Regions from separate parts of the Duganella sp. P38 genome, predicted to be linked through region 1. Evidence: riboswitches for the same ligand, from Rfam matches in the RefSeq annotation. Region 1 holds a riboswitch; each other region holds the start of a gene.
What was found. A riboswitch is a leader RNA that binds a small molecule or an ion and turns the genes downstream of it on or off. The one in region 1 is predicted to bind cobalamin.
Positions count from the first base shown of each region.

Region 2: another riboswitch for cobalamin. It lies ahead of ACRQ5J_RS05090 (TonB-dependent receptor domain-containing protein); the one in region 1 lies ahead of ACRQ5J_RS00670 (energy-coupling factor ABC transporter permease).
Region 3: another riboswitch for cobalamin. It lies ahead of ACRQ5J_RS07080 (TonB-dependent receptor); the one in region 1 lies ahead of ACRQ5J_RS00670 (energy-coupling factor ABC transporter permease).
Region 4: another riboswitch for cobalamin. It lies ahead of ACRQ5J_RS21970 (TonB-dependent receptor); the one in region 1 lies ahead of ACRQ5J_RS00670 (energy-coupling factor ABC transporter permease).

Region 1 is NZ_CP193936.1:160,462-167,554, forward strand. It holds gene cobM (precorrin-4 C(11)-methyltransferase) at 1-248, opposite strand, end outside; gene ACRQ5J_RS00655 (energy-coupling factor ABC transporter ATP-binding protein) at 245-1,099, opposite strand; gene cbiQ (cobalt ECF transporter T component CbiQ) at 1,096-1,830, opposite strand; gene ACRQ5J_RS00665 (energy-coupling factor ABC transporter substrate-binding protein) at 1,820-2,323, opposite strand; gene ACRQ5J_RS00670 (energy-coupling factor ABC transporter permease) at 2,320-3,003, opposite strand; cobalamin riboswitch at 3,116-3,305, opposite strand; gene cobA (uroporphyrinogen-III C-methyltransferase) at 3,367-4,086, shown strand; partial or broken gene uvrA (excinuclease ABC subunit UvrA) at 4,214-7,059, shown strand; gene ACRQ5J_RS00685 (AraC family transcriptional regulator) at 7,064-7,093, shown strand, end outside.
Region 2 is NZ_CP193936.1:1,120,567-1,127,659, reverse strand. It holds rRNA gene ACRQ5J_RS05115 (16S ribosomal RNA) at 1-600, opposite strand, end outside; gene ACRQ5J_RS05110 (hypothetical protein) at 610-894, shown strand; gene cobT (nicotinate-nucleotide--dimethylbenzimidazole phosphoribosyltransferase) at 956-1,981, shown strand; gene ACRQ5J_RS05100 (adenosylcobinamide-GDP ribazoletransferase) at 1,994-2,761, shown strand; partial or broken gene ACRQ5J_RS05095 (histidine phosphatase family protein) at 2,758-3,272, shown strand; cobalamin riboswitch at 3,277-3,499, shown strand; gene ACRQ5J_RS05090 (TonB-dependent receptor domain-containing protein) at 3,571-5,418, shown strand; partial or broken gene ACRQ5J_RS05085 (FecCD family ABC transporter permease) at 5,545-6,568, shown strand; gene ACRQ5J_RS05080 (ABC transporter ATP-binding protein) at 6,565-7,093, shown strand, end outside.
Region 3 is NZ_CP193936.1:1,541,549-1,548,641, forward strand. It holds gene ACRQ5J_RS07070 (sensor histidine kinase) at 1-1,210, shown strand, start outside; gene ACRQ5J_RS07075 (hypothetical protein) at 1,305-2,096, opposite strand; cobalamin riboswitch at 2,194-2,412, shown strand; gene ACRQ5J_RS07080 (TonB-dependent receptor) at 2,553-4,655, shown strand; gene ACRQ5J_RS07085 (PepSY domain-containing protein) at 4,655-6,130, shown strand; gene ACRQ5J_RS07090 (TonB-dependent receptor plug domain-containing protein) at 6,627-7,093, shown strand, end outside.
Region 4 is NZ_CP193936.1:4,716,986-4,724,078, reverse strand. It holds gene ACRQ5J_RS21990 (hypothetical protein) at 13-609, shown strand; gene ACRQ5J_RS21985 (FecR family protein) at 578-1,315, shown strand; partial or broken gene ACRQ5J_RS21980 (heavy metal translocating P-type ATPase) at 1,383-3,618, shown strand; gene cueR (Cu(I)-responsive transcriptional regulator) at 3,615-4,001, shown strand; cobalamin riboswitch at 4,146-4,364, shown strand; gene ACRQ5J_RS21970 (TonB-dependent receptor) at 4,492-6,465, shown strand; gene ACRQ5J_RS21965 (glutathione S-transferase) at 6,505-7,093, shown strand, end outside.

The sequences.
Region 1 (7,093 bases):
AGGCGCACCACGGTGGCGTGGCGGCTGGCCTGGTCGATCAACCAGGCGGTCATGTCTTCCAGCGTCATGTCCTTGGAGTCGCGGATGGCGCAGCCGGGCGGCGCGTACAGCGTGACGGCGCGGTCGACCAGGGAACCGGCGAACAGCACGGCGCCAGCCTGCGACAGCAGCTTCTGACCTTTGACAGTGATGAGTTCCGGGTCGCCGGGGCCGGCGCCGACGAACCAGATTTTTCCGAGGGTGGTCATGCGGTGGTTACTCCTGATTGTTTGAGTGCGCGCAGTTGTTCGAGCAGCGCGTCGATGCTGCGCGGCGCCGGGCCGCCTGGCAGCACGCCGAGGGCCACCAGTTCCGCGTGCAGCGCGAACGCGGCCGGCGGGCGCTGGCCGGCGGCGCGCAATGTTCCTGCTTGCGCGGCCAGTTGCTGCGCAGGGCCCGAGGCGATGCAGCGGCCGGCGGACATGATGTGAATATCGTCGGCCCAGCGCAATGCGAAGTCGATGTCGTGCGTGGACAGCAGCACCGTCACGCCGCGCGCCGCGAGCCGGTCGAGCAGTACGGCGAGTTCTTCCTGCATTGGCGCGTCGAGGCCTGCCATGGGTTCGTCCAGCAGCAGCACCTCCGGTTCCATGGCCAGGACGCCGGCAATGCAGACGCGCTTTTTCTGGCCGAAGCTTAGTTGGTGCACCGCACGGCGGGCATGGGCGCGCAAGCCTACCGCATCCAGTGCGGTAGCAACGCGCTGGCGCACCTCTTCGTCGGGCAGGCCGAGGTTCAGCGGGCCGAAGGAAACGTCTTCTTCGACCAGTGCGGAGAACAGTTGCCGGTCCGGGTTCTGGAACACCAGGCCTACGCGGCTGCGCAGCGTGGTCAGGCCGTTGCGGCTGTAGTCGAATGGCTGGCCATCATAGTGCAGCGTGCCGGCGTGGGGGCGCAGCAGGCCGTTGAGGTGCTGGAGTACCGTGGTCTTGCCGGCGCCGTTGGCGCCCAGCAGGGCGTAGCGGCGGCCGCGTTGCAGCGTGAGGCCGCACTCTTGCAGGCCGATGCTGCCGTCAGGGTAGGTGTGGCTGACGGCGCGCAGTTCTAGCAGCGCGCTCACAGGCGATCTCCTGCCGCGATGGCGAACATGATGCAGCCGGCCAGCGCGGCGATGGCTTGCTGGCGTGGCGCTTGCGGGTAGGCGGCAGGCAGGAAGCGCAGCGTGCCCTGGTAGGCGCGGGCGTCGGCGGCGCTTTGCAGCGCGGCGGCGCGCTGCCAGACCTGGACTGCCATCTGGCCGGCCAGCAGGCCGGTGGAGCGCCAGGCGTGTTTCCAGCTGCGGTAGCCCAGGCGCGAGGCTTGCGCGGTGACGCTTTCATCCCACGCCTGGCGCAGCACGAACAGCATGCGGTAGCAAAGGACCATCAGGTCGAGCAGCAGTTCGGGCGTATGCAGTCGGCGCAACAGCGCGAGCAGGTGCGGCAGCGGCGTGGTGAGGATGAGGCCCAGCAGCGCGGCCAGCATGGCCAGCGAGCGCAGGGCGGTGTGCTGGATGGTCGGCAGCATGGCTGCGGTCCAGTGCCAGCGGCCGTTTTCGTCGGGGCCGACCAGCATGGTCAGGCAGGAGAGCAGCAGGAAGCCCAGCGGCGGCAGAGCCACGGCGAGGTAGCTGCGCAGCGGCACGCGGGCGGCCAGCAGCGCGGTCAGCATCAGGATGGCGGCCAGCGTGGCCAGCGCCGCCGGGCTTTGGGCGAGCCAGGACGCGACGATGCCGGCGGCTGCGAACAGCGCCTTCGCCGACGGTGCGACATCGCGCCACCGGCTCGCATAAGCCGTCGCTTCAATCAGCACGGCGGTCCTGTGGAAGCGCTGCGGCGCCGACGTCGTGCAACGTGTCCGGTGCTACCGCCAACACGGACGCGGACGCGACGCCAGCTGCGGCGCGGGCGTCGTGCAATGTGTCCGGCGCTGCCGCCAACGTGGACGCGACGCCAGCCGCGCCGGACGCGACGGCCGGGCCGGCAGCGCTGGCGCCGCGCGCGGAGGCGCGGTCGCGGGCGACGGACAGGCCGAGCCAGAAGCCGATGACGCCGGCGCCAATGGCCGCCTGCAACGCGAACAGCAGCGAGGCGATTTCGCCGCTGGCCGGCTCGAACACCGGCGCGAACCACGGCTCGTAGCCCGGTGCGATGTCGCCGATGGCTTGCTGCGCGCGCTCGTCCGCACCGCCAAAGATCGAAGGCGCCTCCGCGCCCGGCGCGGCAGGCGGCGCGCTGACGTACAACAGCGGTAGCACGGTGATCAGCACCACACCGATGGCCAGCATCCAGTTACGCACCTTCATGCGGCCTCCTTGCGTGCGCCGATCGCCATTACCGGCAGCGCGCGCAGTTCGTGCGCATTGAAACGCACCATGGCATTCACCACCAGCACCGTCAGCAGACCTTCACTGATCGCGATCGGCACCTGCGTCAAGGCGAAAATGCCGGCGAACTTGGCGAACGACACGCCAAAGCCGCCCACCGCCGCCGGAAACGCCAGCGCCAGTTGCACGGAGGTGGTCACATACGTCGCCAGATCGCCCAGCGCCGCAGCCAGGAACACCGACACGGAACGCGACAAGCCCATGCCGCCGGCCGCGCGCAGCACGCCGTAGGACACGAATGGCCCGACGATCGCCATCGAAAACACATTCGCGCCCAAGGTGGTCAGGCCGCCGTGCGCCAGCAACAGCGCCTGGAACAGCAGCACCACAAAGCCCACCGGCACCATGGCGGCGGGGCCGAACAGGGCCGCACCGAGGCCAACCCCGGTGGGATGCGAACAACTGCCCGTCACCGACGGCAGCTTTAATGCGGAGAGCAGAAACGCGAACGCCGCCGCCACGCCCAGCAGCATGCGCCGTTCAGGATGGACTCGCAGGTCGCGGCCGATGGAGCGCAAGCCCCAGGCCAGAAAAGGCAAGGAAGCGGCTGCCCACCCCATTGCGTGCACGGGCGGCAAAAAGCCTTCCATGATGTGCATTCGAAACCTCCCGTCGAATGGTCTATACGGACACCAGGCGGGAGAGCGGAAGGACGGTCGACGGGAAGAAGGATGCAGAGAGCCGGTCGACAGCGGCTTCCCCACCCCGGGAATGATGCTGACTTTTTGGGCCGGTATTCTGGCTCGCCTTCGTCCTTCTCCGCGTCTTCCCGCGATTTTTCGCAGTGACATGATGACGGAGTTGTCTGGCTTACAGCAGCGGGGGCTGCACCGGATTTGAACCGGTTTCCCGTTTAACGCCATCCCTGAAGGATACGGCGCACCCAAGGATCGCATCTTACACTAGCCCCAAATGCGTGCCAAGCCGGTATCATGCGTCCTGTAACGTAAAAAAGGACGGGTATGACGGCGCTGGGGAAAGTGTATTTGATCGGAGCAGGACCGGGGGCGGTGGACCTGATCACCGTGCGCGGTGCGCGTCTGCTGGGCGAGGCCGAAGTGGTGCTGTATGACGCGCTGGTCACGCCGGAGATGCTGGCCCTGTGCGCGCAGGCCGAGCTGATTTCGGTCGGCAAGCGCTCCGGCCAGCGCTCGACCGCGCAAACCGTCATCAACCAGCAGCTGGTCGAATGCGCGCAGCGCTATCAGCGCGTGGTGCGCCTCAAGGGCGGCGACCCGATGCTGTTCGGCCGCGCCGACGAGGAGCTGCGCGCGCTGGAGGCGGAAGGCATCGAGGTCGAAATCGTCCCCGGCATCACCACCGCGCTGGCGGCGGCGGCGGCCACCAGGCAGCCGCTCACGCGGCGCGGCATTGCGCGCAGCGTTGCCTTTTTCACATCCAGCACCGCGCCCGGCGAACCGGATCATCCGGCGCTGCCGGCAACCGACACGCTGGTGCAGTACATGGGCGGGCGCGAGGCCGCCGCCACCGCCGCGCGCCTGCTGGCCGAGGGCCGCCGGCCGGACCTGCCGGTGGTGGTGGTGGAAAACTGCAGCCGCGCCGACCAGCGCATTGTGCGTCTGACACTGACCGGCCTGGCCAACGGCCTGGATGACGCGCAAGGCCCGGTGCTGGTGATGATCGGTGAAGCATTGCAGCAACGCCCGCAGCAGCCGAGTTGAAACGGCGCAAGAAAATACTGGTATTATATACAGTGTAGCGCGCCGCCTGCACGATCCATTCCAGCGTCCGGCGCGAGAATTCAAACCCGGCTATAGTGACGGGTTGACTCTAAAGGCCAAAAATCCCATGGAACAGATCCGCATTCGCGGCGCACGCACGCACAACCTGAAAAACATCAATCTTGACCTGCCACGCAACAAGCTGATTGTCATCACCGGCCTGTCCGGCTCCGGCAAATCGTCGCTGGCGTTCGACACGCTGTACGCGGAAGGCCAGCGCCGCTATGTGGAATCGCTGTCGGCCTACGCCCGCCAGTTCCTGCAACTGATGGAAAAGCCGGACGTGGACCTGATCGAAGGCCTGTCGCCGGCCATCTCGATCGAGCAGAAAGCCACCTCGCACAACCCGCGTTCGACGGTCGGCACCGTGACCGAGATTCACGACTATCTGCGCCTGCTGTACGCGCGCGTCGGCACGCCCTACTGCATCAACCACCCGGACCAGGCGCTGGCCGCGCAAACCGTGTCGCAGATGGTGGATGCGGTGCTGGCCCTGCCGGCCGACACCAAGCTGATGATCCTGGCGCCGGTGGTGGCCAACCGCAAGGGCGAACACGCCGACCTGTTCGAGGCGATGCAGGCGCAGGGCTTCGTGCGCTTCCGTGTACAAAGCGGCACGCATGACGCAAAAATCTATGAAGTCGACGACCTGCCGAAGCTGAAGAAAACCGAGAAGCACACCATCGACGTGGTGATCGACCGCGTCAAGGTCAGCGCCGACATCAAGCAGCGCCTGGCCGAAAGCTTCGAGACCGGGCTGCGCCTGGCCGACGGCCGCGCGGTCGCGCTGGAAATGGATAGTGGAACGGAACACGTCTACTCCAACAAGTTCGCCTGCAACACCTGCGGCTACTCGCTGCAGGAGCTGGAGCCGCGCCTGTTCTCCTTCAATAACCCGATGGGCGCCTGCCCGGAATGCGACGGCCTCGGTCACATCGAATTCTTCGATCCGAAGCGCATCGTCGCCTTCCCGAATCTGTCGCTGGCCTCCGGCGCGGTGAAAGGGTGGGACCGCCGCAACCAGTTCTACTTCTCGATGCTGTCCAACCTGGCGGCGTTCTACGAATTCGACCTGGATGTGCCGTTTGAAAAACTGCCGAAGGCCGCACAGGAAGCGGTGCTGCACGGCTCCGGCAAAACGTCGATCCCGTTCACCTACATCAATGAGCGCGGCCGCACCGTGGTCAAGGAACACACTTTCGAAGGTGTGGTCAACAACCTGGCGCGCCGCTACCGCGAAACCGATTCGATGGCGGTGAAAGAGGAACTGGCGAAGTTCATCAACGAGAAAAATGCCCGTCGTGCGAAGGCGCGCGCCTGCGCGTGGAAGCACGCTACGTCAAGGTCGGCAGCGGCAAGCAGGAACGCGCGATCTACGAGATCGCCGAGAAGCCGCTGCGCGAAACGCTGTCGTTCTTCGAGCAGCTCAAGCTGCGCGGCGCGAAGAAGGAGATCGCCGACCGCGTGGTGAAAGAGATCATCTCGCGCCTGCAATTCCTCAACAACGTCGGCCTGGATTACCTGTCGCTGGACCGCAGCGCCGATACGCTGTCGGGCGGCGAGGCGCAGCGTATTCGCCTGGCGTCGCAGATCGGCTCCGGCCTGACCGGCGTGATGTACGTGCTCGATGAACCGTCGATCGGCCTGCACCAGCGCGACAACGACCGCCTGATCGACACGCTGAAGCACCTGCGCGACATCGGCAACAGCGTGCTGGTGGTGGAGCACGACGAAGACGCGATCCGCACCGCCGACTACATCGTCGACATGGGGCCGGGCGCCGGCGTGCATGGCGGCGATGTCATCGCGGCCGGTTCGCTGAAGGACATCCTGAAGAACAAGAAATCGCTGACCGCCCAGTACCTGAGCGGCACGCGCAAGATCGAAGTGCCGAAGAAGCGCCACGTCGCCGATCCTGACAAGCAGCTGGTGATCAGCGGCGCCACCGGCAACAACCTGAAAAAAGTCACGCTGAAGCTGCCGGTCGGCCTGATGACCTGCGTGACCGGCGTTTCCGGCTCCGGCAAGTCGACGCTGATCAACGACACGCTGTTCCCTGCCCTGTCGCGCCACCTGTATGGCTCGCAGACCGAACCGGCGCCGCACGATTCGATCTCCGGCCTGGAGCACTTCGACAAGGTGATCTCGGTCGACCAGGCGCCGATCGGCCGCACGCCGCGCTCGAATCCTGCCACCTACACCGGCCTGTTCACGCCGATCCGCGAACTGTTCTCCACCGTGCCGACCGCGAAAGAGCGCGGCTACAGTGCCGGCCGATTCTCGTTCAACGTCAAGGGCGGCCGCTGCGAGGCATGCCAGGGCGACGGCGTGCTGAAAGTGGAAATGCACTTCCTGCCGGACGTCTACGTGCCGTGCGACGTCTGCCACGGCAAGCGCTATAACCGCGAAACGCTGGAAGTGCAGTACAAGGGCAAGAACATCACCGAAATCCTCGACATGACGGTGGAAGACGCGCACGAGTTCTTCAAGCCGGTGCCGCTGATCGCGCGCAAGCTGCATACGCTGCTGGACGTGGGCCTGGGCTACATCAAGCTCGGTCAGAGCGCGACCACGCTGTCGGGCGGCGAGGCGCAGCGCGTCAAGCTGTCGCTGGAGCTGTCCAAGCGCGACACCGGCCGCACGCTGTACATCCTGGACGAGCCGACCACCGGCCTGCACTTCCACGATATCGACCTGCTGCTGAAGGTGATCCACCGCCTGCGCGACCAGGGCAACACGCTGGTCATCATCGAGCACAATCTCGATGTGATCAAAACCGCCGACTGGATCGCCGACCTGGGTCCGGAAGGCGGCGCCGGCGGCGGCCAGATCATCGCCAGCGGCTCGCCGGAAGACGTGGCGAAGAACCCTGCCAGCGTCACCGGCAAATACCTGGTGCCGCTGCTGAAGTAAGGTCATGAAGCGCGACCTCGCCCCCACGCGGCTC
Region 2 (7,093 bases), 960 kb from region 1:
CACATCAGTCTTACAAAACCGCCTGCGCACGCTTTACGCCCAGTAATTCCGATTAACGCTTGCACCCTACGTATTACCGCGGCTGCTGGCACGTAGTTAGCCGGTGCTTATTCTTCAGGTACCGTCATGAGCCGCAGATATTAGCCGCAGCCTTTTCTTCCCTGACAAAAGAGCTTTACAACCCGAAGGCCTTCTTCACTCACGCGGCATTGCTGGATCAGGGTTGCCCCCATTGTCCAAAATTCCCCACTGCTGCCTCCCGTAGGAGTCTGGACCGTGTCTCAGTTCCAGTGTGGCTGGTCGTCCTCTCAGACCAGCTACTGATCGATGCCTTGGTGGGCCTTTACCCCACCAACTAGCTAATCAGATATCGGCCGCTCCATGAGCATGAGGTCTTGCGATCCCCCACTTTCTCCCTTAGGACGTATGCGGTATTAGCGTAACTTTCGCTACGTTATCCCCCACTCCTGGGTACGTTCCGATATATTACTCACCCGTTCGCCACTCGCCACCAGAGCAAGCTCCGTGCTGCCGTTCGACTTGCATGTGTAAGGCATGCCGCCAGCGTTCAATCTGAGCCAGGATCAAACTCTTTAGTTTAATCTCTGTTTGATGGCCATTGCTGACCATGGTTCGCTCACTCAAAATACTGACAGTATTACTACTGTGTTATTTCTTGTTGAGCATTTAATGCTTTTTGTTGCAGCACCAAATGCCCACACTTATCGACTGTTAATTTTTAAAGATCGTTGTCTTGTGTTGCTTGCTGAGGAAGCGTTTTGTTCATCAGCGAAGAAGGAAGAGTATGAAGCGTTTGCAGCATTTCGTCAACCTTCTTTTTTCTCGCTTAACTCAACATTTTCATGTGCTGTCTTGCGAGGGACAGAACTATAGCAAGCCCCGCGCAGTCTGGCAAGGGTAGAATATTAAATTCTTCGATTCAGAACACTGCCTCATGTCCATCACGCCTACCCGCAACGACGCGCTTGCCGCCCAGCTCGACCACGCCATTAATAACAAGACCAAGCCGCTGGGCAGCCTGGGCGTACTGGAGGCGCTGGCCAGGCAGATCGGCCTGATCCAAAACACCCGCGACATCGCCATCGACCGCCCCACCATATTAGTGTTCGCCGCCGACCATGGCGTCGTCGCCGAAGGCGTCTCCGCCTACCCACAGGACGTCACCTGGCAGATGGTGGAAAACTTCCTGGCCGGCGGCGCCGCCATTAATGTCCTCGCCGCGCAGAATAATTGCGCGCTGCGCGTCATCGACGCCGGCGTCAACCACGACTTCGGCGCACGCGACGGCCTGACCGACCGCAAGCTGGCGCACGGCACCCGCAACTTCGCCCACGAACCGGCGATGAGCCGCGACCTGTGCCAGACGGCGCTGGCCGCCGGCGCCGCGCTGGCTGCCGAAGTGGAAGGCAATGTCGTCGGCTTCGGCGAGATGGGCATCGGTAACACCACCGCCGCCGCCGCGCTGATGCATAAACTGACCGGCGTTCCGGTCGCGCAATGCGTCGGCGCCGGCACCGGCCTGTCGGTCGAAGGCATCCTGCATAAACAACGTGTCATCGAGGCCGCCGTCGCCAGACATGCGCACGCGACCGAGCCGCTGGACGTGCTGGCCACCTTCGGCGGCCTGGAGATCGCCATGATGGCGGGCGCCATGCTGAAAGCGGCGGAACTGCGCAAGGTGCTGCTGATCGACGGCTTCATCGTCACCAGCGCGCTGCTGGCCGCCGCCCGCATACAGCCGGCGATTCTGGATTACTGCGTATTCGCTCACCGCTCCAATGAACACGGCCACCAGCAGATGCTGGCCGCGCTGGACGCCAAACCGCTGATGCATCTCGACCTGCGCTTGGGCGAAGGCACCGGCTGCGCGCTGGCGCTGCCGCTGCTGCACGCCGCCGCCAACTTCCTGAACCGCATGGCCACCTTCGAATCGGCCCACGTCAGCGAAAAATCGGCATAAGGCCGCGCCAGCATGCATCAGATCCGCCTGTTCTTCACCGCGCTGCAATTCTTCACCCGCCTGCCGATTCCCGGCTGGGTGGGTTTCGATCCGGCGTGGCTGAACCAGGCCTCGCGCTACTTCCCGCTGGTGGGCGTGGTGGTGGCGGCAATCACGGCGGCGGTGTACGCGCTCGCCGTCTGCTTCCTGCCGCCGCCGGTCGCCGTGGTGCTGTCCACCGCCGCCGGCATCTACGCCACCGGCGCTTTTCACGAAGACGGCTTCGCCGACATGTGCGACGGCTTTGGCGGCGGCATGACGCCGGAGCGTGTGCTGGAGATCATGAAGGATTCGCGCATCGGCGCGTATGGCGCCATCGGCACCATCTGCATGCTGGCGCTGAAGCTGGCGACGCTGGCCATGCTGCCGCCGCTGGCCGCCATCGGCGCGCTGCTGATTGCACACCCGCTTTCGCGCCTGATGGCGACGTCGCTGATCTGGCGCCTGGATTACGCGCGCGCCGAAGGCAAGGCCAAGCCGCTCGCCCAGAAAATGGCCGGCGGCGAGTTCCTCGTCGCCGCCGTCACCGCCGCCCTGCCCATGCTGGCGGTGATGGCTTTGCGCTGGCTGCCGCCCAACGCGCTGCTGTATGGCGTGCCCGCCGCCGCCATCGCCACCATCTGGCTGGCGCGCAAATGCGTGCGGCGCATCGGCGGCTATACGGGCGACTGTCTCGGCGCCGTGCAGCAGGTGACGGAAGTGACCTTCTATCTGTGTGCGCTGGCCAGCCTGCATCCATGAAGCTGATCCTGGTTCGTCATCCGCAGCCGGATGTGGCGCCGGGCGTCTGCTACGGCAGCACCGATCTCGCCATCGCCCCTGGCCAGCTGGAACAGGTGCTGGCCGCGCTACAGCTGCCGGCCGGCCTGCCGATCTATTCCAGCCCCTGCGCCGCTGTGCGGAACTGGCCGCGCGCCTGTCGCCGGCGCCGCGCTACGATGCCCGCCTGGCCGAGATGCACTTCGGCGCCTGGGAGATGCAGCCGTGGGACGCCATCCCCCGCGCCGACATCGACGCCTGGGCCGCCGACATGGTTCATTACCGCCCCGGCGGCGGCGAAAGCGTGCTGCAAACGGCCGCGCGCATCGCCGCCTTCTACGATGACTTGAGCGGCGACGCCATCGTCATCTGCCACGCTGGCGCGATGCGTTTGCTGCTGGCCCGTCACGCCGGCCTGCCCCCTGCGGAGATGGCTCTGCAGGCCGCGCGCACGGCCCATCAAATCCCCTACGGCTCCACCTTGGTCCTTTAAACCCGTATAATGTGCGGGTTTTGGTGCTCGCGCGTCTGTCCGGACGCGCAGTTAAACGGGAAACACGAAGCCGATAGCAAAAGGCCAACGTGTGCTGCCCCCGCAACGGTAAACAAGCGTCGCTCATTCTGCGACAAGCCGCCTCCGACAACCACTGTGCCACGGCATGGGAAGGTGAGGCCGTGCCACTTGCCAGCCCGGATACCGGCCAAACCAGGTGGAAGCGGGCGCGCCCCGCTTCTGTTCACAATTGGCCTACGGGGACGTCGGCCGGTTGCTATTAACAGAACTGATTATCATGACCCTCCGTATCTCCCGTCCTGCGGCGTTGACGTCGCTGGCGTTGGCCATGGCTGCCTGCCATGCGCACGCCGAACCTGCCGACACCGTCGTCGTCACCGCCACCCGCACCGCCCAGCCGCTGGCCAACGTCATTAGCGACACCATCACCATCAACGCCGAGCAGATCGCCGAATCCGGCGCCGGCTCCATCGTCGACCTGCTGCAACGCCAGCGCGGCATCGAGATCGCCCGCAACGGCGGCGCCGGCACCGCGTCCAGCGTTTATATTCGCGGCGCCAACAGCAACCAGAATATCGTGCTGGTTGACGGCGTGCGTATCGGCTCGTCGACCACCGGCGCCGCCAACTGGAGCGCGATTCCGCTGACCGCCATCGACCATATCGAAATCGTCTATGGCCCTCTGAGCTCCCTGTACGGCGCTGACGCCATCGGCGGCGTGATCCAGATCTTCACCAAGAAAGGCCAGGGCGCGCCGGCGGTAACGGCCTTCGCCGGCTACGGCAGCGACAAGACGCGCGAAGTCGACGCCACCGTGTCCGGCGCGACCGGCGGCGAACATAGCTTCAGCTACGCCATCAGCGCCGGCAAGGAAAAATCGGACGGCTTCTCGGCCACCCGCAACGGCGCCTTCGGCTTTAATCCGGACGACGACGGCTACGACCGCGAAAACGTGTCGGGTCAATTCAGCCTGCAAATCGCTCCCGGCTACGAAGCCGGCGCGCTGTTCTTGCACAGCAAACTGGACTCGCAATACGACAACGGCGCCGCGGCTTACGATGTGCGCAGCAAGGCCGAACTGCAAACCGCCGCCGTCTACGGCAAAGCCAGATTCGTCTCCAACGTCGACACGCTGCTGCAAATTTCGCAGAGCGAAGACAAGGGCCAGAACTGGGGCAGCGCCGCCGCCTCGGGCTACTCGCGCATCGACACCAGGCAGACCAATATCACGCTGCAAAACGACATCCGCATCGGCCAGGATATCGTGCAGGTGCTGTACGACCACCGCAAGGAGGAAGTATCGAGCAACGGCGCCGACGCCATGAACCGCGACCGCACCACCAACTCGTGGGCCGCCTCCTACAATGCGCGCCGTGGCGCCAGCCTGCTGAATGCGTCGGTCCGCCGCGACAACGCGGTGTATGGCTCGAAAAATACCGGTTCGGTCGGCTACGGCTATGACATCACGTCGCAACTGCGCGCCACCGCCAGCTATGGCACCAGCTTCCGCGCGCCGACCTACAACGAGTTGTACTTCCCAGGCTATGGCAATCCGGCCAACAAGCCGGAAGAAGGCAAGAACGCCGAAATCGGCCTGCGCTGGGATGACGGCGTGAACGCGCTGAGCGCCAGCTACTATCACAACAAGCTGACCGACATGCTGGTCAACACCACGCCGTGCCCATATGCCGGCTACACCTCCGGCTGCGCTTACAACGTCAACAAGGCGCTGCTGGAAGGCGTGACCGTCGCGGGGGCCACCAAGCTGGCGGGCATTAACCTGAGCGCCAGCCTTGACCTGCAAGACCCGAAAGACGAGACCACCGGCAAGCGCCTGGCGCGCCGCGCCAAGAAGCACGGCAACGTGACGGCAGACTACCGCATCGGCGCATTGAAAACCGGCGTGGAACTGGAGTTCTCGGGCGACCGCTTTGACGACGCGGCCAACAAGAATCGCCTGGGCGGCTATGGCCTGGTGAACCTGTACGCGACCTACGCCTTCAACAAGGACTGGTCGGCGCTGGTTCGCTGGAACAACGTCGGCGACAAGCAGTACGATCTGGCGCGCTACTACGTGACGCCTGGTTCGAAAGTGTTTGCCGGTATTCGTTACGGCTACAAATAATGGTGTAACCTGCCCGTCATTCCCGCGCAGGCGGGAATCCATGGAATGCATGCAAGCCAGCGTTCCATGGGTTCTGGCCTGCGCCGGAACGACGGTCTTACAGCAGTCATAACTTGAAAGCAGTGCATGCATTCTTTCTCCCGCAATCTGCGACAGCGCGCCACCATCACCCTTGCCGGGTTGCTGCTGTTCGCGTTTGCCAGCCTGATTTTCTCGGGCATGACCGGCTCTGTCTCGATTCCCCTCTCCGATATTCCCGCGGCGCTCAATGAGCTGCTGCACGGCCAGAACTCGACGCTGGCGGCCACCCTGCTCGACCTGCGCGCCAGCCGCGCGGTCGCCGCTTTCGTCACCGGCGCCGCGTTGTCGCTGGCGGGCGTGATGATGCAGGCGCTGTTGCGCAATCCTCTGGCCGACCCTTATGTTCTCGGCATCTCCGCCGGCGCCTCGGTCGGCGCACTGGCAGCATTAATGTTCATGTATGCCGCCTGGGTGGTGGACGCCGCAGCCTTCGGCGGTGCCGTCGCCGTCTCCATGATGCTGTACCTGCTGGCCCGGCGTGACCTGCGCGGCGGCACGGCGGCGGAAGCCGGCACCGCGCAGTTGCTGCTGACCGGCGCCATTCTCTCCTCCGGCTGCATGGCGCTGGTGACGTTGATGCTCTCCATCGCACCGGAAAGCCGCTTGCGCAGCATGGTCTTCTGGATGATCGGCGACTTGTCCGGTGCGCAGATGCGCTGGATGCCATGGCTGGTGCTGGCCGCCGCGCTGATCTTCGCGCTGCGCAGCGCGCGCGCCATGAACGTGATGGCGCTGCACGCCGAAGCCGCCGCCACGCTCGGCATCCGCGTTGGCGCACTGCGTAAAGGCTTGTTTTTCGTCTCCGGCCTGCTGACCGCCAGCGCCGTCACCAGCGCCGGTTCGATCGGCTTCGTCGGACTGATCGTGCCGCATGCGTGCCGCTTCGCCGTCGGCCCGGATCACCGCCTGCTGATTCCCGCCGCCACACTGGCCGGCGGCAGCTTCCCTGATGCTGGCCGATACGCTGGCCCGCACCGCCATCGCGCCGCAGCAGCTGCCGGTGGGCGTGGTGACGGCGCTGATTGGCGCGCCGGTCTTCCTGTATCAACTGCACCGGTTGCGCAAATGATCAGCACACATCAACTTACACTCAGAGCCGGCCAGCGCCAGCTGGTGGCGGATCTCGACTGGCAAGTGCGCGACGGCGAATGCTGGAGCATCATCGGCCGCAATGGGGCCGGCAAGAGCACATTGATGCGGACCCTGGCCGGGCTGCGCGCGCCGGAAGCGGGCCAGGTGTCGCTCGGCGGCCGCACACTGGCCGACTGGCCGCTGGACGAACTGGCGCGCCAGCGCGCCTTCCTGGCGCAGAGTCGCAGCGATGCCTTCTCTTACAGCGTGATCGAAACCGTGCTGTCGGCACGCCACCCGTATCATGACAACCGCTACTGGGAAGACAGCGACGATCACGCCATCGCCATCAAGTCGCTGGAGGCGATGGAAGTGGCCGACCTGGCGGCGCGCGACGTGCGCACGCTGTCCGGCGGCGAGCGTCAACGCGTGGCGATTGCGGCCATGCTGGCCCAGGACACGCCACTGCTGCTGCTCGATGAACCGGCCAATGCGCTGGACCTGGCGCACCAGGTCAGTGTGA
Region 3 (7,093 bases), 1.4 Mb from region 1:
TGGCGTCGGCGGCACGGCGTCGCCGACCCGGCCGTTGCCGACGCTGGCCATGGACGGCAGCGGGCGCGTGTATTACGCCACCACGTCGCAGGCCGGCTGGGTGGACCCGGCGCGGATACGCCGCAATCCGCGGGCGCCCGATGTCATCATCCAGAGCGTGCACGCGGGCGCCAGCGCGTATCTCGCGGCCGACGGCCTGCTGCTGCCGGAGTACACCACGGCGGTCGATATCGCCTTTACCGCCACCGCGCTGTCGATTCCGGAGCGCGCCAGTTTGAAGTACCGCCTGCAAGGCGTCGACAGCGACTGGCAGGAAGTACAACGGGAACGGCGCGCGCATTACACCAATCTGGCGCCGGGACGCTACCGCTTCCAGGTCATCGCCGCCAACGAGGATGGCGTCTGGAACCAGCATGGGGCCACGCTGCAATTCGAGATCAAGCCCGCGCTGTGGCAGACCAACTGGTTCCGCGTGCTGCTTGCCTTGCTGCTGGTGCTGCTGATGGCGGCGCTGTACCGCTGGCGCATGCTGACGGTGCGGCGCCGCGCCGAGGATCGCGCCGCCGCGCTGATCGAGGCGACGCTGCAGGAACGCAGCCGCATCGCCCGCTCGCTGCACGACAATCTGTTGCAGGCGGTGCAGGCGCTGCTGCTGCGCTTCCATACGCTACAAGGGCGGGTGCAACAGGAGCCGGACTTGCAGGAGCGCCTGAACCAGGTGTTGCTGCATGCCGAGCAACTGGTCGAGAGCACGCGCGACGAGGTGGTGGCGCTGCGCAGCGACACGTTGCGCGACGACCTGTTCGTGGCCTTGCGCAAGGCGGTGGCCGCCACGTTGCCGGCCGCTGAGCGGCTGCTGGCGTTTTCCATCGCGGGCCTTGCCCGGCCGCTGCGCGAGGAGGTCGCGGGCGAGCTTTACTACGTGCTGCGCGAGGCGGTGTGGAACAGCGCCAGGCACGCGCAGGCCAGCCGCATCGGCGTCGAGTTGCGGTTTGGCGCGGCGGCGCTGGAAGCGTCGGTGGCCGACGATGGCGTCGGCTTGCGTGACGACTGCCCGCTGGCGGCCGACGGCCACTGGGGCATCACCGGCATGCGCGAGCGTGTGCAGCGGATCGGCGGCGCCATCGAAATCGGCGCCGGCGCGACGGGCGGCGTGACCGTGCGCGTGACCATTCCCGCCGCGCTGGCCTACGCGCCGGCGCAAGCCTGACGCGGTGTCACCGCGCCGCTAACGACGCGGGGCAAGCCCGCCAGGCCTTGGCCAGACGGCTGGCGGGCCAGCGCCGGCAGCATAGGCCGAACGCCTAGCGGGCCGGCGCCGCCACGCCGCGCAGCCATGTGTAGGCGTACAGCGCCAGGGTGGCTGCCACCATGCCCAGCGCGAGCAGGCGCAAGCCGTCGGCGGCTGGCGCGCAGGTGGCGCAGGCCTTGGACAGCAGCAGCTGCGCGCCGCTGACCGTGCATAGCACCACGATCGGCCAGCCAAGGCGGCGGCGGAACTGCTGGATCGCCCGCTGGCCGGCGCGCGCGGCGATGCGCGCCGTGGCGTAGCCGTCCAGGCTATCGGTCAGCGCCATGCCCAGCACAAACGCGCCCGCCACCTGCAACGCATGCCAGCTGCCCGCTCCCAGCGTGGTGGCGGCATAGCCCCACGCCAGCGCCTGCAACAGACTTTCCACACCCAGCGCGAACAGCATGCCGACGCCGAGCGCCGTCAGCGGCCGTACATTGCTCAGCGGCGCCAGCACGCGCGCGCCGAACGACGGCATGGCGCCATCCGGCCCCGGCCACAACAGGCTGCGCGCGTTCAGCGCCGCCAGCGCCAGCAGCAGCACGCCGGGCAGCCATTCCAGCAGCGTCAGCGCCGCGATCAGCCCGGACTCCGGCCGCAGCCAGCCGGCCGCCAGGTCGGCCAGCGCCACGATCAGCAGCACCACCGCCGCGTGGCCCAGCGCGAACAAGGCCCCCATCCACGGCGCGGCGGCCGGACGCGCGCGCATCGTCAGGCCATCGATGGCGGCCAGGTGGTCGGGCGCCAGGCCGTGCCGCAAACCCAGCAGCAGGGCGATTTCAATTGTCGGCAGCGATTCGGTCATATACAATCCTAAATGCAAGTCAGTTGCGTTAATTATATAGGTTAAGCGACCGGGCCGTGGGTTCTCCATGACAGGTGTAGGGGCATTGAGGTAGAATCGGCTCCCATACGTGAATGGTGCCCCGCGTCTTTTCAGCCGCGGGGTGAAACGGGAAGCCGGTGACGCGCGCGATCTGCATTGCGCGCCAGTCCGGCGCAGCCCCCGCTGCTGTAAGCCTGACGACGCTGTCCAACCGCCACTGTGCATCCGCACGGGAAGGCAAGGGCAGCCAAGGATGAGGGCAAGCCAGAAGACCGGCCAGTCATGATTAATGCGCAAAGCCCGGGGTGTGGCTTTTGCCTGTTATTTGTTCGCTGTTTTCCATTGCTGCTGTCGCCGACGCACGCCGCTTGCGCGCGCGCGTTCGCTTGCCGTGGAGCGGCGGATTATTCCAACCATTCAGCACCGAGAAAATTCATGATCCGTTCCATGCACCGCCGTCCCCTGTCCCTGCGTCCTGTCGTTGCCGCCATCGCCCTGCTGTGCGGCGGCGGCGCTATTGCCGATGAGGCGGAGGTCCTGCCGACCGTCACCGTTCAGGGTGCTTCCGCCAGCGAGGGGCTGGGGCTGGCGCGCCAGCAGGCCACCGCCAGCCGTCTCGGCCTGACCGCGCAGGAACTGCCGGCCAGCGTCGAATCACTCAGCGCCGCCACCATGCAGGCGCGCGGCGACCTGCTGGTCAAGGATGCGGTGACCCGCACCACCGGTCTGACCGATATCAGCTCGCCGGGCAACGGCGTCGGCTACTCGGCGCGCGGCTTCAGCGGCAACGGCTCGATCGCGCTGCTGGAGAACGGCCAGCGGCCGCAGGTGGCGTCGGGCACGGCCACTTATCCGTCCGACCCGTGGGGTTATGAATACATCGAGGTGCTGCGCGGCCCCGGCTCCATCGTCTACGGCAGCGGCACCACCGGCGCCACCATCAACGCCGTGCGCAAGGCGCCATCGCGCACCGCCTCGGTGGAAGCGATGGGCGGCATCGGCGGCGGAGAAACGGTGCGCGGCGGTGTCGGCGCGACCGGCGCGCTGGGCCAGCAGGGCGCGTTCCGCGTCGACGCCTACGCCGACCACAGCGACGGCCTGATCGATCGCGGCCAGTCGCGCCACGGCAAGCTGCTGACCAGCGTGAACTATGCGCTGACGCCGGCGCTGGACCTCGACCTGTCGCTCGACCATCTGGAGCAAAGGCCGCAGCGCTATTTCGGCACGCCGCTGGTCAATGGCGGCCTGTCGCGCGCGTTGCGCGGACAGAACTACAACGTCGGCGATGCCGATGTGTCCTATGAAGATAACAAGGCCGTGGTGCGCCTGACGTGGCGCTACTCGCCGTCGCTGACCATCAGCAACGAGCTGGCCTACATGAAGGCGCGTCGCAACTGGCGCAACGTCGAATACTACAACTTCAACGCCGCCGCCAATCTGGTCGAGCGCAGCGATTATGTAGCGATTCACCACGACCAGGAGCAAACCGGCAACCGGCTGGAAGCGCGCTGGGTGGACGGCGACAACCGCGTGGTGGCCGGCTGGGAAGCGGCCACCATCAACTATGCCCACCGCAGCAACTCGCCATACGGCGGTTCCTCGACCGTCAAGCCAACCGGCTTCGACCCCGGCGTGTTCGACAGCCCGGACCTGCTGAAGCCGGTCTTCTCCACCGACACCACCACCCATGCGTTCTATATCGAGGACGCCTACCGCCTCAGCCCAGGCCTGCTGTTGCTGGGCGGCGTGCGTCATGACCGCTACAACATCGAGCGCTTGACGCCGCAAGGCGCCAGCGAGTTCGACGCCACGCTGCAATCGAACGCGGTGCGCCTCGGCCTGACGTGGCAGCTGGACCGCGCCACCTCGCTGTACGCGCAGGTGAGCAGCGGCAGCGATCCGATCGGCAATCTGCTGTCGCTAAACCTTACCAACAGCCGCTACAAGCTGACCTCGTCGCGCCAGGTGGAGGCGGGCGTCAAGCAATCGCTGGCCGGCGGCAAGGCCGAGTGGACGGCGGCGCTGTATCGCATCACCAAGGACGACATCATCACCCGCGATCCGAACAATGCTGCGCTATCGGTGCAGGGCGGCTCGCAGTCGTCGCGCGGCGCCGAGGCAACTGCCAGCGTGGCGCTGGACGCCGCATGGCGTGTCGAGGCCAACGCGGCCTACACCGACGCCCAGTTCGACCAGCTGATCGAAAGCGGCAATCTGTCGCGCGCCGGCAATCGTCCGTCCGATGTGCCGAAGGTGTCGGCCAACCTGTGGCTGAACTACCGCGCCAGCGCCTGGCGCGCGGCGCTGGGCGCGCGTTATGTCGGCGACCGCTACACCGACAACGCCAACCAGCACGTGCTGCCGTCGTACACCACGCTGGACGCGTCGCTGGGCTGGAACGTCCGCCGCAACGTGCTGGTGCAGCTCAACTTGCGCAACCTGACCGATAAACTGTACGCCAGCACCTCGTACAACGACAACCAGTACCTGATCGGAGATCGCCGCCACGCCGAGCTGACCGTGCAGTGGCGCTACTGATGATGCGCTCCTGGAAGCGTCACGCGCATCTGTGGCACCGCTGGCTGGGCATTGTGCTCGGCCTGCTGGTGCTGCTGTGGTTTGGCTCGGGCATCGTCATGATGTACGTGCCTTACCCGGCGTTGACGGAACAGGAGCGCATGGCATGGCTGGCGCCGCTGGATGCGGAACAGGTGCAGGTCAGCGCCTGGACCGCGTGGCAGGCCGCCGGCCGGCCCGGCATGCCGACTGCCGTGCGTTTGAACCAGGTGGCGGGCCGCCCGGCCTACCATTTCAAGGCCGACGGACGCTGGTGGACGGTATCGGCCGATACCGGCCAGCCCTTGCAGGTGACGTCCGCCATCGCCGCCGCCAGCGCACTGCCGGCCGCGTCCAGCGGCCGCGCCGCTGCGGAAGGAGGCGCGGGCGAGCCAGCCGGCGCCACAGCGGCGCCGGCGGTACAGGTGACTTCGTCGGACACGATCGACATCGACCAATGGACCTTCGGCAGCGTGCGCGAGCACCGTCCGCTGTACCGCGTCGGCCTGAACGATGCAGCCGGCAGCGTGTTGTACGTCTCCAGCCGCACCGGCGAACTGGTGCGCGACACCACGCGCAGCGAGCGCGCGTGGAACTGGGCCGGCTCCGTCATCCACTGGATTTACTTCACGCCGCTGCGCCGGCACGGCCAGCCGTGGCGGCAGGTGGTGATGTGGACCTCCGGCGCCGCGCTGCTGCTGGTGATGCTGGGCATGATCCTGGGCATCCAGCGGCTGCGCGTGCGCCGTCCGTACGCCGGCGGCCGCTGGTCGCCGTATCGCGGCTGGCAGGCATGGCACCACTGGATGGGGCTGGCCATCGGCACGCTGATGCTGACCTGGCTGTTCAGCGGCTGGCTATCGGTCACGCCGTTCGACTGGCTGGCGTCGCACGGCGTCACGGCCAAGGACCGGCAGGCCTTCGCTGGCGGTCCGCTGACGCGCGACGACCTGGCGACGCCAGTGCAAGACAGCGTGCGCCACCATCCCGGCCTGCTGGAACTGGAATGGCGCCGCATCGACGGCCAACTCAACTTCAGCATGCTCGACCGCGCGTGGCGCCAGTTGCGCCAGCCTGTTCCGGCTGAACGCCTGCGCCACGCGACCGCTGCGCTACGCCCCGGCGCGCACCTCGTGCTGGAGACGCTGGCCAGCGAGGACGACTACCACTACAGCCATCACCAGCAAGCCGTTCTGCCGGTCCTGCGCGCCCGCTTCGACCTGCCCGACGAGGCCACCTTCTACATCGACCCGCGCCAAGGCGAGATCGTCGGCTACGCCGACCGCAACAGCAAATGGAACCGCTGGCTCTTCAATGGCCTGCACCAACTGGACTTCGCCGCCGTTGTACGGGCCCGGCCGCTATGGGACGTCATCGTCATCGCCCTGTGCGTCACCGGCGCCCTGGCCACGCTGACCGGGATCGTGCTCGGCTGGCGTCGCCTTCGCAAGCGCTAGTGCCAGAAGACAACTAAAAGCGCAGGGTGCATCGCGCCGCGTGCAAGGCACAGCTCGGGCTGGATCCTGAAAAGCTGATGCGGAGTGTTGTTTTTTCGCCTGCCGCATTGCTGCCGGCAGCGACAACTTAAGCTCTCTGAAGTTTCCCGCAGCCAGCGCCGCTGCGGCGTTTCCACCGTTTGAACCTTGCTTATCTGCCAGTCATACGACGACTTCCTCAGATAGATATGCAGAATGGTTCGTTATCTTCTGCAAGCCAGCCTCGTATATTGCGACTGTCGGTTAGCGAAAGGGCGAGATCAGCCCGCAAGGCAGCGACAGCGTGCAGCTTGAACTCGGCGCCTACCGGCGTCCGCCAGCCTGCCGACAAACCGCAGCGCAGGTCGCCGACACGTTATGGCGCACCCGCGCGCCGCAGGCTACCGCTAAGCCCTGCGTTACACCACATGACACAGCCCGCGCCGTGCGGGCACGCAAAATTACAAGAGGGATTTGAATGAGCACTTTGAAGAAAAGCGCGCTCGCGCTGGCGCTAGCATTGGCGTATTCTGAATTCGCGGCGGCACAGGAAGAGGCGATCCAGCGGGTGGAGGTGACCGGCAGCAGCATCAAGCGCACGGCGGCGGAAAGCGCCGGCTCGGTGCAGGTGCTGACGCGCGACGATATCGAGCGCACCGGCGAGACCACCGCGCTGGGCATCCTGACCACCACCTCGGCCATCAGCACGCAGCTGAACGCGGCCACGCAGGGCGCCGCCACTTTTGCCAACGGCTCGTCCGGCGTCAGCATGCGCGGCCTCGGCAAGGTATCGACGCTGGTGCTGGTCAACGGCCGCCGCATCGCGCAGTACGCGCTGGCCGACAGCGCGCAGCAGAACTTCACCAACATCGACGCGATTCCGGCCGCCGCCATCGAGCGCATCGAGATCCTGAAGGATGGCGCCTCGGCCATCTACGGTTCGGA
Region 4 (7,093 bases), 760 kb from region 1:
ACTGGAGGGCACGTGACTGTGCTGGCCACCAGCTATAACCAGAATGGGACGGTGACGGCAACCAATGGCGTAACCACCACGCTGACGCCAGCACCGACGCCAACGCCAACGCCAACGCCAACACCAACACCAACACCAACACCAACGCCGACGCCGACGCCAACGCCAACGCCAACGCCAACGCCAACGCCAACGCCAACACCGACACCGACACCGACGCCGGTGCCGGTGCCGGTGCCCACACCGGTGCCTACGCCTGTGCCGACGCCTGTGCCCACCCCGACGCCGACGCCTGTGCCGACACCTGTTCCAACGCCAGTGCCGACACCATCGGCGGACATCTGCACCATCGCGCCGAACTCCGCGCTGTGTCAGGTATTGTCGCCGCCGACCGCGGCGGAGCCGGTCAAGCCGGTGCAGCAGGCGACCAACCAGGTCGTCACCACGCTGGCTTCGGGCGCTGGCGAGAGCAAGGGCGGCGGGGCAGGTAACAGCGCCACCTCGACCACGCCAGGCGACGACGAGACGTCTGACAAATCCGCAGGCCCCGCAGCCAGCGACAAGACCGGAAAACAAAATGACGCAACCAAAAAAATGTACTGCAATTAAAGCCTGGCTGGCGCTGATGTTGTTCTGGCTGGCCGGTGCAAGCCTGGCCGCCCAGGTCGCCGGTACCGTCGTCCAGCTCAGCGGTCCGCTGATGGCCCAAAAAGCCGATGGCGCCGTACGCATCCTGTCCAAGCGTTCCGAAGTGGAAAGCGGCGACACGCTGATCACCGAGAAAAACACCTACGCCATGGTGAAGTTCATCGACAACAGCGAAATCACGCTCAAGCCATCGACCACCTTCAAGGTCGATAACTTTTCCTACGACGCCGATAAACCGGACGGCGACAAGGCCTCTTTCAATCTGCTCAAAGGCGGCCTGCGCTCGGTGACCGGGCTGCTGGGCAAGCGTAACAAGGAAAAGTTCGAGATGAAGACGCCGAGTGCCACCATCGGCATTCGCGGCACCACCTTCATTGCCGAGTGGGTACAACCACTGGTGACGCCGGCGCCGCCCAACAGCCAGCCGCCCGGCCTGTATGTGCAGGTGACTGACGGCAGCATCAATCTGAGCAACCAGGGCGGCTCCCAGCTATTCGGTGTGGGACAGTTCGGCTATGTGCCGAGCGCGCTGGCGCCGCCCGTGATCGTGCCGCAGAATCCCGGCATCCAGTTCACGCCGCCGCCGGCATTCAATAGCAGCACCGGGCCGGCGAACAGCGCTGGCGCGCCGCAACAGCCCGAAGCTGTCGATTGCATCGTCCGCTAAAAAAACCTTGACCTTCCAATCGTGGGATACTTGATGCTGCAAGTGTAGAAACAGCATTAGGTGTCCCATGAATCAGCTAGCGATCAAAATTGAAGGCATGAGCTGCGCCTCCTGCGTCGGCAGGGTGGAGCGGGTACTGGCGGCCGTGCACTGGCGTCGATAAAGTCAGTGTCAACCTGGCAACCGAGATGGCGCGGGTGGAGTCGGCCGAGCCGGTCGATTTCGCCGCGTTGGCGAAGGTGATCGACAAGGCAGGCTATCAGGCCTCGCTGCCTGCGCCTGAGCCGGGCGCGCCGCACGCCCCCGCGGCCGTCGATCCACAGGGCGCCGGGGGCCAATCGTCCGCATCGCACGTAACAAAGCCCGCGCTGATGCCAACTGGCGGCGCGGCGGTGCTGCTGGCCGCGCTGTTCTCCTTGCCCTTGCTGCTGCCGATGCTGCTGGAACTGGCCGGCATCCACTGGATGCTGGACGGCCGCCTGCAATGGCTGCTCGCCACGCCGGTGCAGTTCTGGCTGGGCGCGCGCTTCTACCGCGCCGGCTGGCTTGCCGCGCGCGCGCGCAGCGGCAATATGGACTTGCTGGTGGCGCTCGGCACCAGCGCCGCGTATGGCCTCAGCGTCTACCTGCTGCTGGCCGGCGGCGACCTGCCGCACCTGTATTTTGAAGCATCGTCGGTGGTCATTACGCTGGTCTTGCTGGGCAAGTGGCTGGAGGCGCGCGCCAAGCGCCAGACGGCGGCCGCGATCCGCGCGCTGCAAACGCTGCGGCCGGAATCGGCGCGCGTGCGGCGCGGCGGCGTGGATATCGACGTGGCGATCAATGAAGTGCGCGTGAACGACATCATCGTCGTGCGTCCCGGCGAACGTATCGCCGCCGATGGCGTGATTACAGTGGGCGCGAGCCATGTCGACGAAGCGCTGATCACCGGCGAGAGCCTGCCCGTGGCGCGCCATGCCGGCGAGCGGGTGACCGGCGGCGCGATCAACGGCGAAGGCCTGCTGCTGGTGCGCGTGGCGGCCATCGGCGCCGAGAGCACGCTGTCGCGCATCATTCGGCTGGTGGAGGACGCGCAGGCGGCCAAGGCGCCGGTGCAGCATCTGGTCGACCGCGTGAGTGCGGTGTTCGTGCCGGTGGTGCTGGTGCTGGCGCTGTTGACCTTTGCCGTCTGGTGGCTGGTGGGCGGCGACGCCGAACAGGCCATCATCAACGCGGTGGCGGTGCTGGTGATTGCCTGTCCATGCGCGCTGGGACTGGCCACGCCGGCCGCCATCATGGCCGGCACCGGTGTCGCCGCGCGCCATGGGATTCTGATCAAGGACGCTGAAGCGCTGGAACTGGCGCACCGCATCACCACCGTGGCTTTCGATAAAACCGGCACGCTGACCGAAGGGCAGCCATCGCTGGCGGTGCTGGCCGCCGTACCGGGCGGCGACGAAACGCGGCTGCTGCAACTGGCCGCCGCCGTGCAGCGCGGCAGCGAGCATGCGCTGGCACGCGCCGTGCAGCAGGCTGCGGAAGCGCGCGGGGCGGCGCTGACATCGGCGCCGGCCGCAGTCAGCGCCTTGCCGGGGCGAGGCGTGGCGGCGACGGTGGACGGCGTGCGCCTGCTGCTCGGCAGCACGCGCCTGATGCGCGAGCAGGGCGTCTCGCTGCAGGCGCTGTCGGCGCGCGCCGAGGAGCTGGAGCGCGCCGGCCACACCATTTCCTGGCTGGCCGACGATGGCGCGCATCAGCTGCTTGGCCTGTTGGCTTTCGGCGATCGGATCAAGCCGCAGGCGCAAGCCGCCATTGCGTCGCTGCACGCGATGGGCATCAAGACTGTCCTGCTCACCGGCGACAACCAGGGCAGCGCGGACGCGGTAGGCAGGCAACTCGGCGTGCAGCGCGTGGTGGCCAATATGCTGCCGGCGGACAAAGCCGGCGCCATCGCCGGCTTGAAAGGCGAGGGCGCCACTGTCGCCATGGTGGGCGACGGCATCAACGACGCGCCGGCGCTGGCGGCGGCCGATGTCGGCATCGCCATGTCCAGCGGCACCGACGTCGCCATGCACGCCGCCGGCGTAACGCTGATGCGCGGCGATCCGGCGCTGGTGGCGGCGGCGATTTCGATCTCGCGCCGCAGCTACAGCAAAATTCGCCAGAACCTGTTCTGGGCCTTTATCTACAATCTGATCGGCATTCCGCTGGCGGCCCTCGGCCTGCTCAACCCCATGGTGGCTGGTGGCGCGATGGCTCTCAGCTCGGTCAGCGTCATCAGCAACGCGCTGCTGCTGCGGCGCTGGAAACCGGAGGGCAAATGAATATTGGTGAAGCGGCCAAGGCGTCCGGCATCTCGGCCAAGATGATCCGCTACTACGAAAGCATCGACCTGATTCCAGCGGGGCGGCGCACCGATGCCGGCTACCGCGTCTACGGCGAGAACGACCTGCACACGCTGCGCTTCGTCAAGCGCGCGCGCCTGCTGGGCTTCTCGCTGGAGCAGATCCGCGACCTGCTGTCGCTGTGGCAGAACAAGGCGCGCGCCAGCGCCGACGTCAAAACCATCGCCATGGGCCACGTGGCGGAACTGAACCAGCGCATCGCCGAACTGACCGACATGCGCGACACGCTGCAAACCCTGGCCAGCTGCTGCTACGGCGACCATCGCCCGGACTGCCCCATCCTGCAAAACCTCGCCGATTGACCCGCCGCAAAATCGGTGTGCCCGGAATGCGCGATATTGCGATATTCGCGCAAGCGCTGAGCATGCTAGGGGCGGGGATGGTGCTGACGTTCAGCTGCTTCGGTGTGATGCGACGCCAACGCTTTGCAAACGTGAAGAAGTACGTATAATCCTGTCAAGTATGGTGCTCGCGCGTTTTTCTGAATGCGTAGTTAAACGGGAAACAGGAAGCCTTCGTTGGTGAACCTGTGCTGCCCCCGCAACGGTCAACAAGCGTCGTCTCGCGACGACAATCCGCCTCTCTACACCACTGTGCTTTTTGCATGGGAAGGTCAGGCGGATTCGCTTGCCAGCCCGGATACCGGCCAGACAGGTGGAGACGTCCAGGCGTCTCTGTTCAATCCGCTCACGGGGAGGTGAGGGGATTGCGCTACTCATTCAACCATTCATGATAAGTAAATCCATCGCCGTAATGATTGCGGTATTGCCGCTTGCCGTCCATGCAGACCCCGTGGACACCACGATTGAAGTACGAGGCCATTACGATAACGGCGTCGGCACCTCCAGCGCCGCCAGCCAGGGCGCGGTGACGGCGGACCTGATCGCCAATCGCCCGGCCCTGCGTCCGGGCGAGTTGCTGGAATTCGTGCCCGGCGTGATCGTCACCCAGCATAGCGGCGACGGCAAGGCCAATCAGTACTTCCTGCGCGGCTTCAACCTCGATCATGGCACCGACTTCGCCACCTTCGTCGACGGCATGCCGATTAATATGCGCAGCCACGCCCACGGCCAGGGCTATACCGACTTGAACTTCCTGATCCCCGAACTGGTGGACCGCATCAACTACAAGAAAGGGCCGTACTACGCCGACGAAGGCGATTTCGCCTCGGCCGGCGCGGCGCATATGACGCTGGCGAACAGGCTGCGCGACAACACCGCCAGCGTGAGCGTCGGCGAAAACGACTATCTACGCGCCGTCGTTACCGGCTCGACGCCGCTTGGCGCGGGAAGTCTGGTGTATGGCGCTGAGCTGGGCCACAACAACGGCCCTTGGGTGACGCCGGAAGCCTTCCACAAGAATATCGGCGTGCTGCGTTATACGCAGGGTGCGAGCGACCAGCAATTCAGCGTGACCGGCATGTTCTACAAGGGCGCCTGGCACGCGAGCAATCAGATTCCGCTGCGCGCGGTGCGGGAAGGAGCGCTGGACGAATTCGGCGCGGTCGACCCGAGCGATGGCGGCGACACCTCGCGTTACAGTGTCTCCGCCACCATGCGCAAGCGCTCCAGCGACGCGCTGCTGCAGGCGAACGCCTATCTTGTGCAATCGAGCCTGACGCTGTTCAACAACTTCACTTACTTCCTCGACGATCCGGTCAACGGCGACCAGTCGCGCCAGCACGAGAAGCGCCGCATGGGCGGCTTCGATGTGGCGCAGACGTGGTTCAGCCACTGGGGCGGGCTCGATGTCAGCAACAAGGTTGGCGTGCAGGGCCGCTATGATTATTTGTCGCCGCTGTCGCTGTATGCGACGCGCAACCAGCAGCCGCTGCGCGCCATCTCGGAGTCGCGCGTGAAGCAGGGCAGCGTGGGAGCGTATCTGGAAAACACCGTGCAGTGGCGCGATTGGCTGCGCACCACGGCAGGCCTGCGTTATGACCGCTACCGCTTTGATGTCGACAGCGATATCGCCGAGAACTCGGGCAAGGTCAGCGCCGGCACCACGTCGCCGAAACTGTCGGTGGTGCTGGGGCCTTGGGCCAGGACCGAATTCTTCGTCAATTACGGTGAGGGTTTCCACAGCAATGATGCGCGTGGCACCACCGTGCACCTGACGCCGAAGGAGCGCGAACCTATCGATCCGGTGACGCCGCTGGTGAAAACGCGCGGCGCCGAGATCGGCGCGCGCACCGAGTTCCTGCCCGGCCTGCAAAGCTCCGTCGCGCTGTGGAAGCTGCGCTCGGATTCGGAGCTGGTGTTTTCCGGCGATGCCGGCGACACCTCGCCGAGCCGTGGCAGCTATCGCTCCGGCATCGAGTGGAACAACCACTACATCGCCAATTCGTGGCTGCTATTCGACCTCGATCTCGCGTATTCGCGCGGGCACTATACCGAGCACGATGAGGCGGGCGATCATATCCCCGGCGCGATCGGCAAGGTCGCGTCGTTCGGCGCCACCATTACCGATCTTGGCCCGTGGTCGGCGGCGTTCCAGATGCGTTACTTCGGACCTCGTCCGCTGATCGAGGATAACAGCCGGCGTTCGGCCACCACCGCGATTGCGTATGCGCGCGTGGGCTACAAGTTCAATCGTCGCTGGTCGGCGCAGCTGGATGCCTTCAATCTGTTCGATCGCCGCGTCAGCGACGTGGATTATTACTATGCCTCGCGCCTGCCGGGCGAGGCGGCAGAGGGCGTGGAGGATGTGCATTACCATCCGGCCGAACGGCGCACTTTCCGCCTGACGGTCAAGGCGACGTTCTAACGCGCTACGGTGATGAGGCGAGGGTGCTACCATCGTCTCATGACGACTCCATACCAACTCTATTACTGGGACGGCTTGCAGGGCCGCGGTGAATTTGTCCGGCTGGCGCTGGAAGAGGCGGGAGCGCCTTATGTGGACGTGGCGCGGCACAAGGGCGGCATGCCGAAGCTGAAAGCCAGCCTCGATGGCGACAAGGTCGATCATCCGTCATTCGCGCCGCCGGCGCTGCTGGCGGGCGATATGCTGATCGGGCAGACCACCAATATCCTGATGTTTCTGGGGGCGAAGCACGGACTGGCGCCACGCTCGCAGCAGGGCCGCTTGTGGGCCAATCAGCTGCAACTGACGATCGCCGATATCGTCGCCGAGGCGCACGACACGCACCATCCTGTTTCCACCAATTTGTATTACGAAGACCAGAAGAAGGAAGCGAAGGCGCGCGCCAGGGACTTCCGCGAGCAGCGCATTCCCAAATTCCTGGATTATTTTGAAGGCGTCATCCAGCGCAACCGGGCGCGCGGCGGCTACGCGGTAGGCGCACGGCTGTCGTATGTGGACCTGTCGCTATTCCAGCTGATCGAAGGCTTGCGCTACGCCTTCCCGAAAACCATGGCGCGCCTCGAACCAT